DNA from 4 places in the Superficieibacter sp. BNK-5 genome. Region 4 is predicted to be linked to each of the others. Evidence: predicted binding sites of a transcription regulator. Region 4 holds the regulator's gene; each other region holds the start of a gene.

Region 1 (4,401 bases), 1.9 Mb from region 4:
AGCGTGCGCAATAGCGGCAATCAACGGCGTTACTCGCGTGATGTGCTGCGATACGTAGCGATTATCAAGATTGCTCAGCGTATTGGCATTCCACTTTCCACCATTGGCGAGTCGTTTGGCGTGCTGCCGGAAGGGCATAATCTGAGCGTCAGAGAGTGGCAGCATCTTTCATCCCAGTGGCGAGAAGAACTGGATCGGCGCATTCATACGCTAGTGGCGTTGCGCGATCAACTGGATGGCTGTATCGGCTGCGGTTGTCTTTCCCGCCGTGACTGTCCGCTGCGTAACCCCGGCGATAAACTGGGCGAAGAGGGGACCGGCGCACGGCTGCTGGAGGAAGAATAAAGGCCAAACCTCTCCTATAGTTAACAGCTTAACGACAGGAGAAAATTATGCTGAAGGTGCACCATCTGAATCAGTCACGCTCACAACGCGTGCTCTGGGCGCTTGAAGAATTAAATCAGCCCTATGAGATCGTGCGTTACGAGCGCGAAAAAACCATGCTCGCCCCGGAATCCCTTAAAAAGGTGCATCCGCTGGGCAAATCGCCGGTACTGGAAGATGATGGGCTGGTCATCGCGGAGTCCGGCGCTATCCTGGAGTATCTCGAAGAGTATTACGATCCCACGCACCAGCTCCAGCCGCAGGATAAGGCGCAGAAATTGCAGTATCGCTTCTGGCTACATTATGCCGAAGGATCGCTGATGCCCCTGCTATTGATGAAGCTGGTTTTCGGACGGCTGGGTAAACCTCCCGTACCGTTCGGGCTGCGCACGCTCGGCAGCGCGTTAGGTCAGGGCGTGCAGAAAGCGTACCTGAATAAGCAGATTGAGACGCACGCGCGTTTTATCGAATCTGAACTGGCGCACAAGCCGTGGTTTGCAGGTGACGACTTGAGTATGGCGGACGTGCAGATGAGCTTTCCGGTATTTGCGCTGCTATCGCGTGGCGGTATTGAGCATTTGCCGAATCTGCATGCCTGGAAAAAGCGGGTAGAAATGCGTCCAGCATGGAAACACGCTATCGAAAAAGGCGGGCCGTTCACCTTGCCAGGCGAATAGCTTTTTCTAATGGCAAAAGGCCGTTCCTCAAATTGAAAATAATCCGCAATAAAAATGTTGCCAGTTTGCGCATAAACGATAACGTTTGCGCATCCACTGGCGATTTCTTCACCGCCATAAGCGAATCTTAGCAAAATGCTGCAAAGTTCAGTTGAAAAAGGCGGGTTAAACGCTGGATAATCGTTTGCCTTTTATTTAGTGGACGGATGAGCGTCTTCATTTGCCCACTCAATAACATTTGTTAAGCCGTTTTGTTTGCGCGGAGTTAAACGTTTGCTTTTTACGGTGCTTCTTTACCGTAACGCAGCACAGGGAGATGACGTTTACCTGGCAGTGGATTGTCCACCACGCTAACCAACGAAAGATAAAAAATTCTCAGGGGATGTTTTCTATGTCTACGCCTTCAGCGCGTACCGGCGGTTCACTCGACGCCTGGTTTAAAATTTCTGCCCGTGGCAGCTCCGTTCGTCAGGAGATTCTGGCGGGGTTAACCACCTTTCTGGCGATGGTGTACTCTGTCATTGTGGTGCCAGGGATGTTGGGTAAAGCGGGCTTCCCGCCTGCTGCCGTGTTTGTAGCAACCTGTCTGGTGGCGGGCGTTGGCTCTCTGTTAATGGGCCTGTGGGCCAATCTGCCGCTGGCAATTGGCTGCGCTATCTCTCTGACCGCCTTTACCGCGTTCAGCCTGGTGCTGGGTCAACATATCAGCATTCCGGTGGCACTGGGTGCGGTCTTCCTGATGGGTGTACTGTTTACCATTATTTCAGCGACCGGCATTCGTAGCTGGATCCTGCGTAACCTGCCGCAGGGCATTGCACACGGTACCGGGATTGGTATCGGTCTGTTCCTGCTGCTGATCGCCGCCAACGGCGTGGGTCTGGTCATTAAAAACCCGCTGGACGGGCTGCCGGTCACACTGGGGCATTTCGCCAGCTTCCCGGTGATCATGTCGCTGATTGGTCTGGCGATGATTATCGGTCTCGAAAAACTGAAAGTACCGGGCGGCATTTTGCTGACCATTATCGGTATCTCTGTCGTCGGTCTGCTGTTTGATCCGAACGTCCATTTCTCGGGTATTTTTGCCATGCCGTCGCTGAGCGATGAGCACGGTAACTCGCTGATTGGTAGTCTGGATATTATGGGCGCGCTGAATCCGGTAGTACTGCCAAGCGTGCTGGCGCTGGTCATGACCGCCGTTTTTGACGCTACCGGCACCATTCGCGCGGTAGCCGGACAGGCGAATTTGCTGGATAAAGACGGGCAGATCATCAACGGCGGCAAAGCGCTGACCACCGACTCCCTGAGCAGCGTCTTCTCCGGCCTGGTGGGCGCGGCTCCGGCAGCGGTCTATATCGAATCTGCGGCAGGGACGGCGGCGGGCGGCAAAACCGGCCTGACGGCAATTGTGGTCGGCATTCTGTTCCTGCTGATCCTGTTCCTCTCTCCGCTGTCTTATCTTGTTCCGGCCTATGCGACTGCACCGGCGCTGATGTACGTTGGCCTGCTGATGTTAAGCAATGTGGCACGCATCGACTTTGCGGACTTTGTTGATGCCATGTGCGGCCTGATCACCGCCGTCTTTATCGTCCTGACCTGTAACATTGTGACCGGCATTATGATCGGTTTTGCGGCGCTGGTGATTGGCCGTATCGTGTCGGGCGAATGGCGTAAACTGAATCTCGGCACTGTGATTATCGCGCTGGCGCTGGTTATTTTTTATGCGGGTGGCTGGGCTATTTAAGTCGATAACCTTTTCCATATCCAAAACGGGTGGCTCAGGCTGCCCGTTTTTGTTTTTTAAGGTACATCCTGTTTCCCTTACGTTGACCACAATGTTTTACTATTAAGAGTGCGCAGTGCGCTTGATTCCACACAAAGCAAACAGGGACAGCATGGAAATATTTTTCACAATACTGATTATGACGCTTGTGGTCTCGCTCTCCGGAGTGGTGACCCGCGTTCTTCCTTTTCAAATCCCGCTCCCGCTAATGCAGATCGCCATCGGGGCGCTGCTGGCCTGGCCGACGATTGGCCTGCACGTCGAGTTTGACCCGGAGCTTTTCCTCGTATTATTTATTCCGCCGCTCCTGTTTGCTGACGGCTGGAAGACACCGACGCGCGAATTTCTTGAACATGGACGTGAGATTTTCGGCCTCGCGCTGGCGCTGGTATTGGTCACCGTTGCGGGTATCGGTTTCCTCATTTACTGGATGGTGCCGGGTATTCCGCTGATCCCGGCCTTCGCGCTGGCGGCCGTTCTGTCACCTACCGATGCCGTGGCACTTTCCGGCATTGTTGGCGAAGGGCGTATTCCGAAAAAAATCATGGGCATTCTTCAGGGCGAAGCGCTGATGAACGATGCTTCTGGCCTGGTATCGCTGAAATTTGCCGTCGCGGTGGCGATGGGCACCATGGTCTTTACCGTAGGCGGTGCTTCCGTTGAATTTCTGAAGGTGGCGATTGGCGGCCTGCTGGCCGGTTTTGTTGTCAGCTGGCTGTACGGGCGATCGTTACGCTTTCTCAGCCGCTGGGGCGGTGATGAACCGGCTACCCAAATCGTATTGCTGTTCCTGCTGCCGTTTGCATCCTATCTCATTGCTGAACACGTGGGCGTATCGGGCATCCTGGCGGCGGTGGCGGCAGGGATGACCATTACACGTTCCGGTGTGATGCGCTCTGCACCACTGGCCATGCGCCTGCGTGCCAACAGCACCTGGGCGATGCTCGAGTTTGTGTTTAACGGCATGGTATTCCTGCTATTGGGCCTGCAATTGCCGGGTATCCTCGAATCCTCGCTGGCCGCTGCTGAGAGCGACCCGAACGTCGAAACCTGGATGCTATTCACCGATATTGTGCTGATTTACGCCGCACTGATGTTCGTGCGTTTTGGCTGGCTGTGGACGATGAAAAAATTCAGCCGCCGTTTCCTGAAGAACAAGCCGATGGAGTTTGGATCGTGGAGCACTCGCGAGCTATTGATTGCGTCGGTAGCTGGCGTGCGCGGGGCCATTACCCTGGCGGGTGTGCTCTCCATTCCGCTATTACTGCCGGACGGCAGCGGTTTCCCGGCGCGTTATGAACTGGTGTTCCTCGCGGCAGGCGTGATCCTCTTTTCGCTGTTTGTCGGCGTGATTGTCCTGCCGATGCTGCTCCAGCGAATTGAAGTTCGCGACCATGCTCAGCAGCAGAAAGAAGAGCGGCTGGCTCGTGCCGCGACGGCGGACGTGGCGATTGTCGCCATTGAGAAAATGGAAGAGCGTCTGGCCGCCAATATGGAAGAGAATATTGATGACCAGCTTCTGCGCGAAGTGAGTTCGCGGGTGATTGGTAATCTGCGTCG
Region 2 (4,401 bases), 650 kb from region 4:
TTCAGCTTTCATTGCAATATGGTCGCGAGCTGGCTCCCAACCATATCCGCTATATGGCGGGGCTGCTGACCACCGTCTATGCCGTCGGGCAATTACTCGGGCCGGTGACGTCGGCCCTGTCGACCTGGCTGACGCACCGTCTGGAGCCTGCGCTGGGCGTGGCTGGCGTGACGTTATTGGTCGCCGGACTGCTGGTATGGAAGCCGCATAGTCAAAGGCAGTAACAATTGCAATAATTATCGTCCTGAATACTGGATTATGTGCGCTACCTCACGCACAATAAGTACGCACTTTGTTCAATCAAGGCAAAGGCAGCCACACCTGCGGGAGAAATATAACGATGTCATTACTCAGTAAAGAAGCTGCACTTGTTCATGAAGCGCTGGTTGCGCGTGGGCTGGAAACGCCTTTGCGCCCACCGGTGCGCGAAATGGACAACGAAACCAGAAAGCGCCTGATTTCCGGACACATGAGCGAAATTATGCAGCTGTTAAATCTCGACCTGAGCGATGACAGTTTGATGGAAACGCCGCACCGTATCGCCAAAATGTATGTCGATGAAATTTTCTCGGGACTGGATTACGCCAACTTCCCAAAAATCACCGTCATTGAAAACAAAATGAAGGTCGACGAAATGGTGACCGTGCGCGACATTACCCTGACCAGCACCTGTGAGCATCATTTTGTCACTATCGACGGTCAGGCAACGGTGGCCTATATCCCGAAAGAGTCGGTGATTGGCTTATCCAAAATTAACCGTATCGTGCAGTTCTTTGCCCAGCGTCCTCAGGTTCAGGAGCGTTTGACGCAGCAGATCCTGACCGCCCTCCAGACGTTGCTGGGAACAAATAATGTAGCGGTATCTATTGATGCGGTGCATTATTGTGTCAAAGCGCGCGGCATTCGTGACGCCACCAGCGCCACCACGACGACTTCCCTGGGCGGCCTGTTTAAGTCGAGTCAGAATACACGCCAGGAGTTTCTGCGCGCGGTGCGGCATCGCAGCTAATCGCGTTCATCAGGCATAAGAGGAACCATGGAACGAAACATTACGCTGGATTTTGTGCGTGGCGTGGCCATCCTCGGTATTTTGCTGCTGAATATTACCGCCTTCGGTTTACCGAAGGCGGCCTATCTCAACCCCGCCTGGTATGGCGACATCACCCGCGCCGATACCTGGACATGGGCGGTGCTCGACCTGTTTGCCCAGGTCAAATTCCTGACCCTCTTTGCGTTGCTATTCGGTGCCGGGCTTCAGATCCTGCTGGGGCGCGGTAAGCGCTGGATCCAGTCGCGTTTGACGCTGCTGGCGCTGCTCGGTTTTCTGCACGTCCTGTTTTTTTGGGAAGGTGATATTCTGCTGGCCTATGCGCTGGTGGGATTGATTTGCTGGCGCATGATCCGCGATGCCTCACACGGCAAAAATCTCTTTAATACCGGCGTTGTGCTCTATCTGATGGGTATCGGTATTTTGCTGCTGCTGGGGAAAATTTCCGGCGCGGGGAATCCGCGTGCCTGGGTGCCGGATATTGCTAACCTCCAGTATGAGCATTTCTGGCGGCTTCAGGGCGGAACCGACGCGATGAGCAACCGTCTGGATATGCTGTCGAATAATCTGCTGGCCCTCGGCGCGCAGTACGGCTGGCAGCTGGCCGGCATGATGCTAATTGGCGCAGCCCTGATGCGCAGCGGCTGGCTGAAAGGGCAGTTTAGCCTGTCGCACTATCGCCGCATTGGGGGGCTTTTAGTTGCAACTGGCATCATTATTAACGTGCCGGGGATGATTGCTCAGTGGTATGTGGGGTGGGATTATCGCTGGTGTGCTTTCTTTTTACAGGCGCCGCGTGAACTCAGCGCGCCGTTCCAGGCTATCGGCTATGCCTCACTGGCATACGGCTTCTGGCCGCAGCTTTGTCGTTTTCGGCTGGTGGGCGCTGTTGCACAGGTGGGACGTATGGCACTCAGCAACTATCTGCTGCAAACGCTCATCTGTACCACGTTGTTCTGGCAGTGTGATCTCTTCATGAAGTTTAACCGCCTGCAATTGCTGGCATTCGTTCCCGCCGTCTGGCTGGTGAACATCCTCTTTTCCGTTATCTGGCTGCGTTATTATCGCCAGGGGCCGGTTGAATGGCTGTGGCGGCAGTTAACCGCACGTGCTTCGGGGATATCATTATCAGGTACATCCAGATAACGATCTGGATCACATTCATTAACAAAATGGATGTAACCGTTTTCATTCGTGTGACCTCTCTCACGTAGTCGTCTCTCTATCGCTGCCAGAATGGACACCTTCCTTAACACAGGGGGTGGCCGTGAGTCGCTGCAATCTACAACAGGGTGGTGATAATGATCACCATTCGTGATGTTGCCCGTCAGGCGGGCGTTTCCGTGGCTACCGTTTCAAGGGTACTCAATAATAGTGCACTGGTAAGCCCTGAAACACGGGACGCGGTAATGAGTGCGGTTTCAGCGCTTGGATACCGGCCGAATGCCAATGCGCAGGCGCTGGCAACGCAGGCGAGCGATACCATTGGTGTGGTGGTCATGGACGTGTCGGATGCGTTCTTTGGTGCGCTGGTGAAAGCCGTCGATATCGTCGCCCAGCAAAACCAGAAGTATCTGCTGATCGGCAACAGTTATCATGAAGCCGAAAAAGAACGTAACGCCATTGAAGTGCTGATCCGTCAGCGCTGTAGTGCGTTAATCGTGCATTCCAAAGCGCTGAGCGACGGCGAGCTTAGCGAATTCCTGCAACATATTCCCGGCATGGTATTAATCAATCGCCTTGTCCCGGGCTTCGCACATCGCTGCGTTTGCCTTGATAATGTCAGCGGGGCGCAGATGGCAACCAAAATGCTGCTTAATCATGGTCATCAACGCATTGGTTATCTCGGCTCAAGCCACAGTATCGAAGATGATGATATGCGCAAAGAGGGCTGGCTGCGTGCGCTTCAGGAGCAGGATATTGTCCCGCCTGAGAGCTGGGTCGGTGTGGGATCGCCGGATTTACAGGGCGGTGAAGCAGCAATGGTCGAACTGCTGGGACGCAACTCCGGGCTGACGGCGGTGTTTGCCTATAACGACAGCATGGCGGCAGGAGCGTTGACGGCGCTGAAAGATAACGGCATTGCCGTGCCGCAAAACCTTTCACTCATTGCTTTCGATGATATTCCGCTGGCCCGTTACACCGATCCGCAACTGACGACGGTGCGCTATCCTATCGCCTCCATGGCGAAACTCGCCACCGAGCTGGCGCTGTTGGGAGCTGCGGGTAAGCTGGATCGCAACGCGACTCATTGCTTTATGCCCACGCTGGTGAGGCGGCATTCCGTTGCCCAGCGACAAACTGTGGGGCCGATCACTAACTTATAGAATTCCATGATGTAACCGTTTTCAATTTGTGAGTAAATTCACAGTATCTTAACAACGTGATAGCTATGATGACATCGTTTGCAAGGCTGAAACACTATGTAACAGTGAGTGACTACACTACCCATAGCAACCGGGCCTGAAACAAATAATAAAGCGCATTACTGGAGCATTACCGAAAACGGAAGGCAGAACTTTAAAAGTGAATTCGGCATGCAGTAATCCTCCTTAAGGCGCTGCCTGCCAGAGTTATTCACCCGTACTACCCTGCATAACAAAAACCGGAGATACCATGAATAAGAAGGTGCTTACCCTGTCTGCCGTGATGGCAAGCATGTTATTTGGTGCGGCTGCTCACGCTGCTGATACCCGTATTGGCGTGACGATTTATAAGTACGACGATAACTTTATGTCTGTCGTGCGTAAAGCAATTGAGAAAGATGCGAAAGACGCATCGGGCGTTCAACTGCTGATGAATGACTCGCAGAATGACCAGTCCAAACAAAACGACCAGATTGACGTACTGCTGGCGAAAGGCGTGAAAGCGCTGGCTATCAATCTCGTTGACCCGGCAGCAGCTGGCACCGTGATTGAAAAAGCGCGCGGACAAAACGTGCCGATTGTTTTCTTTAACAAAGAACCTTCCCGTAAAGCGCTGGACAGCTATGACAAAGCGTATTACGTCGGCACGGATTCCAAAGAATCCGGTATCATCCAGGGCGATCTGATCGCTAAACACTGGGCGGCAAACCAGGGCTGGGATCTGAATAAAGACGGTCAGATCCAGTTTGTACTGCTGAAAGGCGAACCAGGTCATCCGGATGCTGAAGCGCGTACCTCTTACGTGATTAAAGAATTAAATGATAAAGGCATCAAAACGCAGCAGCTGGCGTTAGATACCGCCATGTGGGATACCGCTCAGGCAAAAGATAAGATGGATGCCTGGCTCTCCGGCCCGAACGCTAACAAAATTGAAGTCGTTATTGCCAATAACGACGCGATGGCAATGGGCGCAGTAGAAGCGCTGAA
Region 3 (4,401 bases), 300 kb from region 4:
GAAAAACTGGAAAACAAGTGCAGAAGCAATCCTGACCACCGGTCCGGTTGTACCGGTTATCGTAGTGAACAAGCTGGAACACGCTGTCCCGATGGCGAAAGCGCTGGTTGCAGGCGGCGTGCGCGTGCTGGAAGTGACGCTGCGTACCGCGTGTGCGATGGATGCTATCCGCGCCATTGCTAAAGAGGTCCCGGATGCCATCATCGGTGCCGGTACCGTATTGAATGCACAGCAACTGGCAGAAGTGACCGAGGCAGGCGCGCAGTTCGCCATCAGCCCCGGCCTGACCGAGCCGCTGCTGAAAGCGGCAACCGAAGGAACGATTCCGCTGATCCCGGGGATCAGCACCGTTTCTGAATTGATGCTGGGGATGGACTACGGTTTGAAAGAATTTAAATTCTTCCCGGCGGAAGCTAACGGCGGCACGAAAGCGCTGCAGGCTATTGCTGGCCCGTTCTCCCAGGTCCGTTTCTGCCCGACAGGTGGTATTTCTCCGGCTAACTACCGTGATTACCTGGCACTGAAAAGCGTGCTGTGTATTGGCGGTTCCTGGCTGGTGCCGGCGGATGCGCTGGAAGCGGGTGATTATGACCGCATTACCAAACTGGCGCGTGAAGCCGTTGAAGGCGCGAAGCAGTAAGTCAACGATGACGGGCGCTTACGCGCCCGTTTCTTTATCCCGCTACCTTGATTTTTGCCGCCGCCGTTTTTGCCCGTGCGATGGCGTCTTCAACATTCTCACCGGTTGCCAGCGTCACGCCTAAACGACGCGTGCCTTCAATCTCCGGCTTACCAAACAGACGCACCTGCAAGCCTGCGCCGGTGGCTTCCTCAACGTGACTAAACGTAATGTTCTGGCTGGTCAACTGCGGCAGGATCACCGCCGACGCTGCCGGGCCATACTGACGGATGCCGCCCACCGGCAGGCCGAGGAAAGCGCGAACGTGCAGGGCAAACTCTGACAGATCCTGGGAGATTAACGTCACCATCCCGGTATCGTGCGGACGCGGTGAAACCTCGCTGAAGACGATCTCGTCGCCGCAGACAAAAAGCTCCACGCCAAACAGACCAAAACCGCCGAGCGCCAGCACCACCTCGCGGGCGATGGTGTGCGCCCGCTCCAGCGCAAGCTGGCTCATCTGCTGGGGTTGCCATGATTCGCGATAATCGCCATCTTCCTGGCGGTGCCCTACAGGCGCACAGAAATGGACGCCATCCACCGCGCTCACAGTCAGCAGGGTGATTTCAAAATCAAAATTCACCACCCCTTCAACGATGACACGTCCCGCTCCGGCACGCCCCCCCTGTTGGGCATAGCGCCAGGCGTCGCTGAGCTGATCTTCAGTACGAATAAAAGATTGCCCTTTACCAGACGAACTCATCACCGGTTTTACAATGCAGGGCAGGCCGATTTCGCGCACGGCCTGCACAAAATTTTCTTCATTATCGGCAAAACGATACGCCGAGGTGGGAAGCGATAACGTTTCCGCCGCCAGCCGACGGATACCTTCGCGATTCATCGTCAACTGCGTGGCGCGGGCGCAGGGAACCACTTTCTTTCCGCTCTGCTCCAGTTCAATCAGCATATCGGTCGCAATGGCTTCAATCTCCGGCACGATATAATCCGGTTTTTCGGCTTCGACCAGCGCCCTCAGCGCCTCACCGTCCAGCATATTAATGACGTGCGCACGGTGTGCGACGTGCATCGCGGGGGCGTTGGCGTAGCGATCAACCGCAATCACCTCCAGTCCCAGGCGCTGACATTCAATCGCCACTTCTTTTCCTAATTCGCCGGAGCCTAATAACATCACGCGGGTGGCTGCCGGGCGCAGCGCGGTACCTAATACAATCATCACTTTTTCCCTTCAACGCATTTGTGCGCAGTATAAACGAAAACGTTTGCGTCTGTCTTTGCCGGGATGCTATTCACCAATTGATTCACTAAAAGTGAGGTGCTATACTGTATAAAATTACAGTGATATGGGGCTGCAAAAATGGCGGTTGAAGTTAAATACGTTGTGATCCGTGAAGGTGAGGAAAAAATGTCTTTTGCCAGCAAAAAGGAAGCCGATGCCTATGACAAAATGCTCGATCTGGCGGAAGTATTGGGCAACTGGCTTGGCCAGTCGCCGGTAACGCTGGAAGACGAGCAACGCGAAAGCATGGCGATGTGGCTTGCCGAACAAAAAGATGTTCTCGCTAATCTGCTGAAGGCGGGAAAATTACCTGCGCCAAAAGCCGTGACTGAGGATGCGCCCGCGAAACGGACTAAAGCAGCGTAATAGCCACTTGCACTCCCGCCGTTTTGTACCATGCTTTTTCTTTAACCCCAATGTAACAATGGGTCTTAAGGAGAAAACAATGAATAAGCGTGGAGCGTTTTTCTGTCTGCTACTGTTGGCCGGGAGTGCATCAGTGCATGCGGTAAGTCAGGATCCGCATTCAAAGACGGTTAAATTTCCCAACTGTGAAAAGCTGGATGCGGATGGTATCGCGGCAAGCGTGAAACGTGACTATCAGCAAAACCGCATTGTCCGCTGGGCTGAAGATCGGCAGAAAATCGGCCAGGCCGATCCGGTGGTGTGGGTAGACAACAATGAAATCAAGGGTGAGAAAGGCAAGTGGAAAGTGCCGATCACTGTTCGGGGTAAGAGTGCAGATATCCACTATCTTGTGCAGGTTGATTGCGCCGCAGGCAGTGCCAGCTATCAGAGCCGGTAGTCGACAGTAATTTGCGCACTTTTTGGCGGCTTGACAATTTCTGACGTCCCTTCGCTTACTCTGAACTTATCGTTATCAGGTAACTGAAGGGATCATCCGTATGGCAAACTGGCTTAATCAGCTACAGTCTCTCCTGGCGCAAAATGGCGTCTCTTCCTCCTCCTCTGGTGCCCAGGGGCTGAACAAGCTCCTGGTACCCGGTGCGCTTGGCGGCCTTGCCGGTCTGCTGGTCGGTAATAAATCATCTCGTAAACTTCTCAGTAAATATGGATCTGGCGCGTTGTTAATGGGCGGCGGCGCAGTTGCCGGGACCGTGTTATGGAATAAATACAAAGATAAGATCCGCGAAGCGCATCAGGAAGAACCGCAGTACGGCAGGCAAAGCACACCGCTGGATAAGCGGACGGAGCGACTCATTCTGGCTCTGGTATTTGCCGCTAAGAGCGACGGGCATATTGACGACCGCGAGCGGGAGGCTATTGAGCTGCAGATGCGTGAAGCGGGTGTCGAAGAGCAGGGTAGAGCGCTGGTGGTACAAGCCATGGACCAGCCTCTTGATCCGCAGCGACTAGCACGTGATGTGCCGAATGAAGAAGAAGCCCTCGAGTTATACTTCCTCAGTTGTGCGGCTATCGATGTCGATCATTTTATGGAGCGTAGCTATCTTAGTGCCCTCGGTGATGCACTGAAAATACCTCAGGAGGTGCGTAACGGGGTGGAACAGGATCTTAAGCAGCAAAAACAGGCGCTTCCTGAGTAATTCGTGCGGAAAGTGCCGGCGTTTCGCTTGCATCGCTGGCGTCTTTTGCCACCCTTATAGGATGTAAAACGCAAAAGAACCGAGCTATGCCACCAAAAGCCAGACGTATACCGCACAACATGAACCTTCACGGCGACACGCGCACCGATGATTACTATTGGCTGCGCGATGACACGCGCTCAAATCCTGAGGTCCTTGATTACCTTCAACAGGAAAATAGCTACGGTCATCGGGTGATGGCCTCGCAGCAGGGGCTTCAGGATCGCATTTTGCAGGAAATTGTCGCGCGTATTCCGCAGCGTGAGGTTTCTGCTCCCTGGACCCGAAACGGCTATCGTTACCGGCATATTTACGAACCTGGTTGTGAATACGCTATCTATCAGCGTCAGTCGGTACTGCTTGCGGAATGGGATGAGTGGGAGCTACTGCTGGATGCTAATAAACGCGCGGCGCACAGCGAGTTTTACACGCTCGGTGGCATGGCGGTTTCTCCGGATAATACCATCATGGCGCTGGCGGAAGATTATTTATCGCGCCGTCAATACGGCCTGCGTCTGCGTAATCTGCAAACCGGTAACTGGTATCCGGAATTGCTGGATAACATCTCCCCCGATTTCGTCTGGGGCAACGATTCGCTGACGCTTTATTATGTGCGTAAACATCCGGTCACGCTGCTGCCGTACCAGGTCTGGCGACATATGGTCGGAACCTCATCGGCATCGGACGAACTGATTTACGAAGAGCACGATGAAACCTTTTACGTCGGCCTGCATAAAACCACCTCGCAGCATTTCATCGTGATTTATCTCTCCAGCGCCACCACCAGTGAGATTTTGCTGCTGGACGCGTCGCTGGCTGACGCGCAGCCTCAACCTTTTCTGCCGCGCCGCAAAGATCACGAATACAGCATCGATCATTAT
Region 4 (4,401 bases):
CGATGTGGAGTTAACCCCTGCGGGCAGCTGGTTTTTGAAAGAAGGACGCACTGTTATCAAAAAAATGCTGATCACCCGTCAGCAGTGCCAGCAAATCGCGAATGGCTGGCGCAGCCAGCTTCCCATTGCCGTTGATAACATCGTCAGGCCCGAGCGTACCCGGCAAATGATTGTCGATTTCTACCGCCATTTTCCTGATGTCGAGCTGATTGTTTTTCAGGAAGTGTTTAACGGCGTGTGGGATGCGCTGGCCGATGGGCGGGTTGAACTGGCTATCGGCGCAACCCAGGCCATCCCGGTCGGGGGGCGCTACGCGTTCCGGGATATGGGGATGCTGAGCTGGAATTGCGTTGTCGCCTGCGATCATCCCCTGGCCAAACAGCCGGGGCCGTTAAGCGACGATGAATTACGCAACTGGCCTTCCCTGGTTCGTGAAGATACCTCGCGCTCGTTGCCAAAACGCACGACCTGGCTGCTGGACAATCAAAAGCGGGTCGTGGTGCCAGACTGGGAGTCATCAGCGACCTGCATCTCGGCGGGTCTGTGTGCGGCGATGGTGCCTTCACATTTTGCCCGGCCATGGACCGATTCAGGCGACTGGACAGCGCTGGTCCTTGAGAACCCGTTTCCTGATGCGGCCTGCTGCTTAACCTGGCAGCAGAGCGATATCTCGCCTGCGTTAGGATGGCTGCTGGAGTATTTGGGGGATAGCGAAACGCTGAATAAAGAGTGGCTGCGGGACCCGGAAGAAACGGCTCCCGCAGGTTAACTTAACGGCGGTAGTCGACGAACGGACCGTCGGCTACCGAGCGGCGTTCAATCAGGCGAGGGTGAACCTCAATGGATTTTGATTCAACGCGCTTATTCACAATGCGATCCAGCAGGGTATTAAACGCGGCTTCGCCGAGGGAATCTTTCGGCTGGTGAATGGTCGTCAGCGCCGGCGTAAAGAAACGCGCGTTGCGCACGTTATCGTAGCCAATCACTGAAATATCCTGCGGCACGCGCAGGCCCATCTCGTCGGCGGCACATAATGCCCCCATCGCCATGATATCGCCCCCGCAGAAGACGGCGGTCGGGCGAGGGGACTGATTAAGGATCTGTTGCATCGCCTGATAGCCGGATTCCGGTTCGAAATCACCCTGCACGATCCACTGCTCGGGGATCTTCACCTGGATTTCGTCCATCGCTTTCATAAACCCGGCCAGACGTCCGGCACCGGTATTACGCTCCAGCGGGCCTGGAATAATACCGATATCACGATGGCCGCGTTCGATCAGATAACGCCCGGCCATATAGCCACCTTTAAAGGCATTATCAATCACCGAGTCGGTAAAGTCCGCTTTTGATTCGCCCCAGTCCATCACCACCATCGGAATGTGACGATACTCTTCGAGCATGCTTAATAGCGATTCGGGATATTCAGAGCACATGACCAGCAGGCCATCGACGCGTTTTTGCGCCATCATCGACAAATAGGCGCGCTGTTTTTCAATATCGTTCCATGCGTTGCCGAGGATCAGGGTATAGCCTTTCTTGAAGCAGCTTTTTTCAACCGCTTCAATAATTTCGGCAAAATAGGCCGCTTCGCTGCTGGTCGCCAGCAGGCCAATCGACTTGGTATGATTAACCTTCAGGCTGCGCGCAACCGCGCTGGGAGAATAGTGAAGTTCCTTTATTGCCGCCCACACTGCATTACGCGTATCTTCAGCAACAAAACGGGTTTTGTTGATAACGTGTGACACAGTTGTAGTGGAAACGTTTGCGCGTTTCGCGACATCTTTAATTGTTGCCATTACATCTTACTCCGGACCCTGGCCTGAACGCCTGCAAATGGGAGGGTAAACGTTTGCCTTCACACACCCCTGGCGCAATTTTGTGAGCATTGCTTTAGGTCGGGAAAACGACACAGAACGTCAGGTGGGGGTCAATGGCTGGTACGCTTATAATTAAGCGTGGAATTTTGGCCGATCCTGATGAAAAGGGAAAGAGAAAAAATGTATATCAATCTAAATCCTGCAAGATTTTCGTCCTTAAGTGTGTAAAAATGAACAGGCTCACTTTTCGCAGGGTCATAACAAGGAGTAAAAATTGATGAGTGCCGATCTTAAGTTTTCTCTGGTAACGACCATTATTGTGCTGGGTTTGATCGTCGCCAGCGCGTTGGTTGCCGTATTACATTGAGTTATCCGGGGGAGAGCCTTCTCCCTCAGCCCCTTCTCCGATTTTGCACTTATCAGCAAAACGCTTTTGCATTTTGCCTCACTTTTGTTTTTTTGTGATTAATGTCATGCTTTTGGCTTCTTTGCGTCGTGTCATGGTGATGGCGGCCAAAACGGAGTCTGTTCATGAAAGTTAATTTTCCCCTGCTGGCGCTGGCTATCGGTGCGTTTGGTATCGGCACCACTGAGTTTTCTCCGATGGGGTTATTGCCCACGATTGCCAGAGGGGTGGATGTTTCTATTCCAACCGCCGGTATGCTCATCAGCGCCTATGCGATTGGCGTGATGGTTGGTGCGCCGATCATGACGTTACTGTTATCCCACCGCGCCCGGCGTAACGCGTTGATTTTTCTGATGGCGATTTTTACCCTCGGCAATGTGCTCTCAGCGATTGCGCCTGATTACACCACCCTGATGCTTTCCCGTATTGTTACCAGCCTTAACCACGGTGCGTTCTTTGGTCTGGGGTCAGTGGTTGCCGCAAGCGTGGTGCCAAAACATAAACAGGCCAGCGCCGTCGCGACCATGTTTATGGGACTCACCATTGCTAACATCGGCGGCGTTCCGGCGGCGACCTGGCTGGGTGAAGCGATTGGCTGGCGAATGTCCTTTTTTGTAACTGCGGGTCTGGGGGTTATCGCCATGTTGAGCCTGTGGTTCTCGCTGCCGAAGGGCAGTGCAGGAGAGCGACCCAACGTGCGGCAGGAACTGACGGTGCTGCTGCGCCCGCAGGTTCTTAGCGCGCTGCTGACGACCGTGCTGGGGGCCGGGGCGATGTTTACCCTCTACACCTATATCGCTCCGGTTCTGTATAGCCTGTCTGCCGCGACGCCGCTTTTTGTCACCGCGATGCTGGTACTGGTGGGGATTGGGGTCTCCATCGGCAATTATCTTGGCGGGAAGTTTGCCGATCGGTCAGTGAATGCCACGTTGAAAGGTTTTCTGCTGCTGTTGATTGCGATCATGCTGGCGATCCCGCTGCTGGCACGCAATGAGTTTGGCACGGCGTTCAGTATGCTGGTATGGGGTGCCGCGACATTTGCTGTGGTTCCCCCGCTGCAAATGCGCGTCATGCGCGTGGCCAGCGAAGCGCCGGGCTTATCCTCGTCGGTGAATATCGGGGCGTTTAATCTCGGCAATGCTTTAGGGGCGATGGCCGGTGGAGCGGTGATCTCCGGCGGGCTGGGGTATAGTTTTGTTCCGGTAATGGGGGCAATTATTGCGGGTCTGGCACTGCTGGTGGTGTTCTTTTCCGCCCGCCAGCCCGCGCGTGAAGCCTGCGCCAGCCGTTAAGCGATAGCGCAGAAGGCAAACGCCTTCTGCGCATTGACTCAGGCTGCCAGATTTTGTGCCACAAAAGGCCAGTTAACCAGCGCCCAGAAATGCTCCAGATAACCCGGACGGGCATTGCGGTAGTCAATATAGTAGGCGTGTTCCCAGACATCCACGGTCAGCAACGGTGTGTCACTGGTAGTCAGCGGCGTGCCGGCGTTAGACGTAGACGCAATCGCCAGACTGCCGTCCGCTTTTTTGACCAGCCACGTCCAGCCTGAACCAAAGTTCTTAATTGCCGCATCGGTAAACTGCTTTTTAAATGCCTCTACGCTGCCAAAGGACTGGCTGAGCGCATTTGCCAGCTCACCCGCAGGTTCGCCACCAGCCGCAGGGGCCAGGCAGTTCCAGTAAAATGTATGATTCCACACCTGCGCCGCATTATTAAACATGCCGCCTTCAGCGCCGCGAACGATCTCTTCCAGGGATTTATTTTCCCAGTCCGTGTCTTTGATAAGCGCATTGAGGTTGGTGACGTAGGTCTGATGATGTTTGCCGTGATGATAAGCGAGGGTTTCCGCGGAAATATGCGGTTCCAGCGCGTCTTGTGCATATGGTAATGCAGGTAATTCGAACGACATTGCGATACTCCTTTTTTATTTTGATAACTTAATATCCACATATTAAGCGTGGGTATATTAACAAAATAATGGAGTCGTAACAAAGGCTTATCCTGCTGAGCGAGCAGCAGGATAACGATTAACGGATGGTTTTGGGCGTCATCACCCGGCGCGCACCAACGTAGTGGCGTACCCAGTAATCTTCACTCAACGACGAGATTTGGATGTCCTGGCCACTACGCGGAGACTGAATAAATTTACCGTTGCCAACGTAAACGCCGACGTGA

What was found. Region 4 encodes PurR, which represses purine synthesis genes. Its sites were predicted from a motif close to CANGCAAACGTTTGCNTG; they were not measured.
Region 1: the regulator PurR is predicted to act here: its motif matches at 1,324-1,341, upstream of ACMGGS_RS04205 (NCS2 family permease).
Region 2: the regulator PurR is predicted to act here: its motif matches at 2,224-2,241, upstream of galS (HTH-type transcriptional regulator GalS).
Region 3: the regulator PurR is predicted to act here: its motif matches at 1,889-1,906, upstream of purT (formate-dependent phosphoribosylglycinamide formyltransferase).

The regions. Positions count from the first base shown of each region.
Region 1 is NZ_CP179893.1:870,195-874,595, reverse strand. It holds gene soxR (redox-sensitive transcriptional activator SoxR) at 1-345, shown strand, start outside; gene ACMGGS_RS04210 (glutathione S-transferase family protein) at 393-1,061, shown strand; gene ACMGGS_RS04205 (NCS2 family permease) at 1,453-2,802, shown strand; gene ACMGGS_RS04200 (Na+/H+ antiporter) at 2,954-4,401, shown strand, end outside.
Region 2 is NZ_CP179893.1:4,481,174-4,485,574, reverse strand. It holds gene ACMGGS_RS21520 (YbfB/YjiJ family MFS transporter) at 1-224, shown strand, start outside; gene folE (GTP cyclohydrolase I FolE) at 341-1,009, shown strand; gene yeiB (DUF418 domain-containing protein YeiB) at 1,037-2,194, shown strand; gene galS (HTH-type transcriptional regulator GalS) at 2,350-3,375, shown strand; gene mglB (galactose/glucose ABC transporter substrate-binding protein MglB) at 3,665-4,401, shown strand, end outside.
Region 3 is NZ_CP179893.1:4,125,495-4,129,895, reverse strand. It holds gene kdgA (bifunctional 4-hydroxy-2-oxoglutarate aldolase/2-dehydro-3-deoxy-phosphogluconate aldolase) at 1-640, shown strand, start outside; gene purT (formate-dependent phosphoribosylglycinamide formyltransferase) at 675-1,853, opposite strand; gene ACMGGS_RS19840 (YebG family protein) at 1,995-2,282, shown strand; gene yebF (protein YebF) at 2,362-2,721, shown strand; gene ACMGGS_RS19830 (tellurite resistance TerB family protein) at 2,822-3,481, shown strand; gene ptrB (oligopeptidase B) at 3,568-4,401, shown strand, end outside.
Region 4 is NZ_CP179893.1:3,828,771-3,833,171, reverse strand. It holds partial or broken gene punR (DNA-binding transcriptional activator PunR) at 1-766, shown strand, start outside; gene purR (HTH-type transcriptional repressor PurR) at 771-1,796, opposite strand; gene ACMGGS_RS18310 (YnhF family membrane protein) at 2,095-2,184, shown strand; gene ACMGGS_RS18305 (MFS transporter) at 2,349-3,515, shown strand; gene sodB (superoxide dismutase [Fe]) at 3,554-4,135, opposite strand; gene ACMGGS_RS18295 (C40 family peptidase) at 4,254-4,401, opposite strand, start outside.